2 regions of the Microbacterium laevaniformans genome follow, and region 1 is predicted to be linked to the other one. Evidence: predicted binding sites of a transcription regulator. Region 1 holds the regulator's gene; the other holds the start of a gene.
The links. The regulator HspR, encoded in region 1, represses chaperone genes until heat shock. The targets are predictions, from matches to a motif close to AAGTTGAGTCNNNNNGACTCAACTT.
Positions count from the first base shown of each region.

Region 1 (3,401 bases):
ACGCAAGGGCATCGAGCGGGGACGCTTCCTGGGTTTCATCCCGCGGGCCATCCACGAGGGCATGAGCTGGAGCATCGAGAACGCCGTCAGCGACGCCGCGCTGGCGCGGCTGGCAGACCGACTGTCGGCGGCGTCATCGGGCGACGACGCCGCGCGCGATGAGGCGCTGTCGCGCTGGCTGGGAAACCGCGCCCTCGCCTACCGGCAGCTGTTCGATCCTGTCGTCGGCTTCTTCCGCGGACGCGACGCCGACGGCCGGACGGCGGGCGAACGCTTCGACCCGCGCGTCTGGGGCGGCGACTACGTCGAGACGAACGCCTGGGGGATGTCGGTGAGCGCGGTGCACGACCGCGCCGGCCTGGCCGCCCTCTACGACGGCCGACAGGGCCTGCGCATCCACCTCGATCGCCTGTTCGCCGAGCCCGAGACCGCGGATGCCGCGTTCGCCGGCGCCTACCGTCAGGTCATCCACGAGCAGCGCGAGGCGCGGGCGCTGCGCAGCGGCATGTGCGCCATCTCCAATCAGCCGGCGCATCACATCCCGTACATGTACACCGGGACCGATCAGCCCTGGCTCGCCGGCGCGACAGCACATCGGTTGGCACGACGCCTGTTCGCGGGCGGCCACATCGGCCAGGGCTTTCCCGGTGACGAGGACAACGGCGAGATGAGCGCGTGGTGGCTGTGGGCGGCGATCGGACTGTATCCGCTCGAGCTGGGTTCCGGCGAGCTCGTCATCGGCTCGCCGCTGCTCGACGACGTGACCGTCGCGCGCAGCGACGGGTCGCGTCTGCGCATCCGCTCGCGGCGACCGCACGCGGACGCCCATGTGCTGCGTGCCGCCCGGGTCAACGGTGCGCCGCTCACCCGTGCCGTGCTGGAGGTGGATGCGCTCGGCGCCGACGTCGACCTGGAGCTCGAGTTCGGCGACGACCCCGCCGAGAGCCTGGGCGCCGACGAGCCGACCCCCGTGCGCCCGTGGCACCCCGATCTGACGGGCGGGTCGGGTCGCATCGTCCACGCGCCCGGCGTGCGCCACGCCCGCCGACTCGTCGACGACGGCGCTGCGGGCGGCGACCGCGGCGTGCGCCTGCGGCCGGGGGCCTGGGTGGGGTGGCTGTTCCCCGAGATCACGTCCGTGACGGACGCCACCCTGACCGCCGTGGACGCGGTGGGCGACGACGCGCTGGAGTGGGAGTGGTCCGCCGACGGAGCGTCGTGGCATGCGGCCGAGGTCACGGCTCCGACGCCGCTCGCCGCCGATCGGACGACCCCCTTCCGCTTCACGGACGCTCTCGCCGCGCGCGCCGTGCGCGTCCGAGCGGCGCGCGCGGTGCGTGTGCGCCAGATGGAGCTGTTCGACCTCGACGCCGACCACTGATCGCGTCCTCCGATCGCGCCAGCATCGGCCGCTACCGTGGCGTTATGAGCGAGCGGGAGCGTCCCCCGACGAACGCCGCGAAGGTCATCGGGTACCTCGGTGAGGGGCGCGCGTGCGCCGAGGCGATCGTCGAGTGGGCGTACGCCTACGCCGCCCTTTCGCGGGCGGACTACGGCGCCTTCCTGGATGCCGTCGCCGCCGGCACCGCGTCGTAGCGTCTAGTCGTCGGACTCGGCATCCGCCGACGGAAGCGGACGCCACAGCACCACCTCGGTCGCCCGACGCGCGCGCGTGCCGTGGCGGAGGGTCACGACCGATCCCGTCGCCCCCGCCGCGAAGACGCGGGAGCGACGAGCCAGCTCTTCCTGCAGACGCTGCTCGAGTTCGGCGACGCGACGGCGCAGTCCGCGCGCCTCGTTCTCGAGCTCGATCAGGCGCGAGATCGCCGGCAGACTCATGCCCTCGGCCGAGAGGGAGCCCACCTCGCGCAACTGCTTCACGTGCCGCAGCGAATACCGCCGCGACCCGCCCTGCGAGCGCCCGGGAACGACGAGGCCCAGCCGATCGTACTGACGGAGGGTCTGCGGGTGCATGCCGGCAAGCTCCGCCGCGACGGCGATCGCGAAGATCGGCGCTTCCTCATCGGGGTGCTCGTCGACCATGCTCACTCCCGGGCCTTGGCCATGAGGTCGGCACGCGGGTTCTCCTTCGGCTCCAGCTCGTGGAAGCGCTGCAGTGCTTCCTTCGCCTGCTCGTCGAGGTGCGACGGCACGGCGACCTGAACCTCCGCGAGAAGATCACCGGTGCCCTTCGCGGTGTGCACGCCGCGGCCCTTCACGCGCAGCACGCGCCCGGAGGGCGTTCCCGGGGCGACCCGCAGCTTGACGGGGTCGCCACCCAGGGTCGGCACCTCGATGGTGGCGCCCAGCGCGGCTTCCGTGAAGGTCACCGGAACGGTGACGCGCAGGTTCAGCCCGTCGCGGGTGAACACGGGGTGCGGTCGCACCGTGACGCTCACCACGATATCCCCGGGCTCGCCGCCATCGGGCGACGGGCGGCCGCGGCCGCGCAGCCGGATCTTCTGGCCGTCGGCGACACCGGCGGGGATCTTCACCTTGAACGGCTTGCCGTCCTCGCCGACGAGAGTGATGGTCTCACCCTTGACGGCGGTCCGGAAGTCGAGCGTCGTCCGCGCGGTCACGTCCGCGCCGCGCTGCGGTCCGCCGTACCCTCGGAAGCCGCCGGTCGGCTGCCCGAAGCGCCCGGAGCCGAAGCCGCCGCCCTGTGTGAACCCGCCCTGGCCGAACATCGAGAACAGATCGTCGAAGTCGGCCGTCTGCGCCGATCCGCGCGACTGTCCGAAACGGCTGAAGACGTCCTCGAAGCCGCCGCTGCCGGTGCCGGGGGCCTGGAAGCGGGCGCCGCCGGCACCCATCGCGCGGATCTGGTCGTACTCCTCGCGCTGGCTCTTGTCCGAGAGCACGGAATACGCCTCGCTCATCTCCTTGAACTTCGCCTCCTTCGCAGGATCGCCCTGCGTGGAGTCGGGGTGATACGTGCGGGCGAGCTTGCGGTACGCCTTCTTCAGATCGGCCTCGGACACGTCCTTGGAGACGCCCAAGACCTTGTAGAAGTCCTTGTCGAACCAATCCTGACTGGCCATGGACACCTCCTCCCGTCAGTCGGCGGAACCGGCGACGACGACCTTGGCCGGTCGCAGTTCGATCGTGCCCAAGCGGTAGCCGACCTCGACGACGTCGAGGATCGTGCCGTCTTCCACTCCCCCGGGGTTCGGGGCGTGGAAGATCGCCTCGTGCTGCTGCGGGTCGAACATCTCCCCCGCGACGCCGTAGGTCTCGACACCGAGGCGGGCGACCACGCCGCGGAGCTTCTCCGCGATGGCAGCCAGCGGCGAGCCGTCCACGAGGTCACCGTGCTTGTCGGCACGGTCGAGGTCGTCGAGCACCGGCAGCAGCCCCTTGGCGACCGATCCCTTGGCGCGGGCGATCTCCACCTCGCG
Region 1 covers NZ_JAFBCE010000001.1:2,595,637-2,599,037, forward strand. Annotated here, with positions in the region: gene JOE53_RS12395 (glycoside hydrolase domain-containing protein) at 1-1,381, shown strand, start outside; gene JOE53_RS12400 (hypothetical protein) at 1,426-1,596, shown strand; gene JOE53_RS12405 (heat shock protein transcriptional repressor HspR) at 1,600-2,043, opposite strand; gene JOE53_RS12410 (DnaJ C-terminal domain-containing protein) at 2,046-3,044, opposite strand; gene JOE53_RS12415 (nucleotide exchange factor GrpE) at 3,060-3,401, opposite strand, start outside.

Region 2 (3,401 bases), 260 kb from region 1:
TGCTGAAGGTGAAGCGGCGCGCGGGCGCGATCCGCGCCCAGCTGGAGAGCGTCGAGGCGACCGGACGCGAGCTGCCGGGGGAGTGGCTCGGTGCGTTCGCACTGGCCGTGAACGAGGAGAACGCCGCCGGAGGACGCGTCGTGACAGCGCCGACGAACGGCGCCGCCGGCATCCTCCCGGCCGTGGCGATGTACTGGTGGCGCTTCCTCGCGGATGCCGGCATCGGAGCGGAGAACGCGGTGACGCCCTACGGCGAGCTCGTCGGCTCGGCGCTGCTCGGGCTGCACGGTCCGGGCGGCCGCGAGGCGGGCGAGGCGGCGCACGGGTCGGAGGACATCGTCGCCACCGCGCAGGAGCTCGCCGAGGCGAACCGGCGCCGCGGCATCCGTCGATTCCTGCTGACGGCGACGGCGCTCGGCTCGCTTTTCAAGGCGAACGCGTCGATCTCCGGAGCCGAGGGCGGGTGTCAGGCCGAGGTGGGTTCGGCGTGCGCGATGGCTGCCGGCGGCTTGACGGCCGTGATGGGCGGCACGAACCGTCAGATCGAGAACGCCGCCGAGATTGCGATGGAGCACCACCTGGGGCTCACGTGCGACCCCGTGGGTGGGCTCGTGCAGATCCCCTGCATCGAGCGCAACGCGATCGCGGCATCCACCGCCGTCACGGCCGCGCGCCTCGCGCTGCGCGGCGACGGCACGCACTACGTGCCGCTGGATGCCGTCGTGGAGACGATGCGTCAGACGGGCATCGACATGTCGACCAAATACAAGGAGACCAGCGAGGGCGGACTCGCCGTCAACGTCGTCGAGTGCTGAGCGCCGCGCGCGCCTGCCGCGGTTCAGTTGGCGTTCGCGCGGGAAATTGCGATGTGATTACCGGTGCAAGCGTCAACCGAGCGACCGGTCACGCGTGCCAACCTCGGCGTGCGAGGGCGGCGCGGACCAGCGCGACTCCCCGCGAGGGATCGTGTCGGATGTGCGCGGCGCTCAGGCGCACAACATCCCAGCCGAGGTTCGCGTAGTCGGAGTACTTCTCGAGGTCGCGCACCCACTGGCGACGCGAGGTGCGGTGGTGATCGCCCTCGATCTCGATCGCGACGCGGTGCGTCACGAACGCGCCATCGCTGATGCCGAGCAGCCGACCGTCGGGCGCGCGCACCTCCACGTCGAGCTCGGGCTCCGGCAGGCCCGTCCCGATGAGCGACAGTCGCCAGTCCGTCTCGAGCGGCGACATGCTGCCGGTGCGCAGCAGGGGAAGCGCGGCACGGAGCTTCGCGATTCCGCAACGGCGGCCTGCGGAGACAGCCGCGGCCAGCTTCTCGAGTCCGGCGTGTTGAGCGTCGGGCAGACGCCGCCCCCATCCGTCGCGGGGCACGCGGATGATCGCATCACCGATCACCACCAGGTCTCGAACCGTGTGCTCGCGGGCGAGCATCGCCCAGGCGGAGGCGGGCGTCGCGACCGGAAGGCCCGCCCGGACGGTGGTGTGAACGAGCATCGGGCTGATCTGCACGGCGGTGATGCCCGTCCGCCGGAGCGCACGGTGTGGCGCGGGAACGGCGACGTCGAGGTCGGCGGATGCCGCGGCATCCGCGTCGGGGAAGGGGAGCCCGTGGATCGCGAGCGCCGTCGTCCCGGTGTAGAACGCAGGGGGCGGCAGCACGAGTGCGTGGGCGCGGACGCGACCCAGGATGTTGCGCCGCGCGATCTCGTCCGGCGTGTCCTCGTCGTGCGGTGCGGCGCCGTCCGTGTCGCGCCGGACGCGGACTCCGCGGAACGGTGCGTCGAGGTCGCTAGCCGAGAGGCGCCCGCGAGTGACGCCGGCCGTCGACGCGTCGGCGGCGGTGAACACCTGCGGCAATGTCGGCGGAAGTGGTCGGGGTGAGCGCGGCATGCGCTCATGATGGGCCCATCTCCTGATGTCGTGGCCACCGTCCGCGGGTTCGTGGAGAACTTGCGCTGTTACCGAACGTGGGGACGAAGGGTTCCGTGTGCTGAAGGGGCGGTGGTGTCTGAAACAGCAGTGCGGCTTCCGGCGCGAGGGCCAGGTGAACGGCGCACAGCGATCGCGCGCGTTCGCTGTGCGCGAACCGTTGGCACTCTCCTGGGTCGAGTGCTAATCTGAAGTTAGTTGAGTCGATGAGGCTCAACTTTGACAGACCATCACAGTGACACACGACAAGGAGAGAACAATGGCCACGTATGACCCGTTCCGTGACCTCGACCGCATCGCGTCGGGCCTCTTCGACACGCGCCGGGGACCCCGCCGGATGCCGATGGACCTCTACCGCGACGGCGACCGCTACGTCCTGAGCGCCGACCTTCCGGGAATCGACCCGGGCTCGGTCGACATCGATGTGGACGGCCAGCTGCTGACCATCCGCGCCGAGCGCACCCTCAGCGAGGGCGACGGCGTGAAGTGGATCACGCGGGAGCGTGAGACCGCGAGCTTCCTGCGCCAGCTGAACCTCGGTCAGGGAATCGACACCGACGGCATCGCCGCGACGTACAGCAACGGCGTGCTGACGGTCACGATCCCCGTGAGCGAGAAGGCGAAGCCGCGCAAGGTCCAGGTCGTCGCCGACGGCGGTGCGCCCACGATCCAGGCGCACGAGTCGGCGCAGGAGCCGCACCCGGTCGAGCAATAGTGCCGGTCCGCGCACCCGCGCACAACCGCCCCGTGTCCGCGAGGACCGGGGCGGTTCGCGCCTGCGCGCTAGTGTCGAAGCACCCACCGGAAGCACCAGCACTCGGAACGTCAGCAAGGATGCCGATGACCGCACCCCCCGCCGCGCGCGAGCGCGAGCTCACCGAACCCGTCTCCCTCACCCGCCCCGACGGCCGCCTCAATCCGGCGGCGATCGGCTTCGCCCGCTCGCCGCTCGTCGACACCCGCGGCATCGGACGCGGACGCTTCGTCCGATCGTGGGGGCGCAACAAGAGGTGGGAGTACTGGAACGTCATGACGCCCACGCACATCGTGTCGCTCACGGTGTCGTCGCTGGACTACGCCGCCGTGCACGAGGCGTGGATCCACGATCGGGCCACGATGCGTTCGTGGGGCCGCAGCGTCACGGTGCTGCCGTCGCGGGAGGTGTCGCTGCCCGCCTCGCTGGGCACCGGCATCACGATCGCGCGGCACGCCGACCTCGCCGCCACCATCACGCCGGCCGAGCGCGGGTCGCTCTGGCGTCTGCACGCCGAGATCCCGGACGCGTCCTTCGACATCACGGTGCGCCGCCCGCCCGGACACGAGCTGCTGGCGGTCGTGGTGCCGTGGTCGTCGCGGCGGTTCCAGTACACCGTGAAGGACGTCGCGTTCCCGGCATCCGGAGTGCCGACGCTCGACGGCGTCGACTACGAGGTGCCGGCGGGATCGTGGGCGGTGCTGGATCACGGGCG
Region 2 covers NZ_JAFBCE010000001.1:2,339,181-2,342,581, reverse strand. Annotated here, with positions in the region: gene JOE53_RS11190 (L-serine ammonia-lyase, iron-sulfur-dependent, subunit alpha) at 1-815, shown strand, start outside; gene JOE53_RS11185 (hypothetical protein) at 904-1,893, opposite strand; gene JOE53_RS11180 (Hsp20/alpha crystallin family protein) at 2,192-2,647, shown strand; gene JOE53_RS11175 (DUF2804 domain-containing protein) at 2,773-3,401, shown strand, end outside.
Region 2: a site for HspR is predicted at 2,128-2,152, ahead of JOE53_RS11180 (Hsp20/alpha crystallin family protein). Genes of this name have one in related genera too.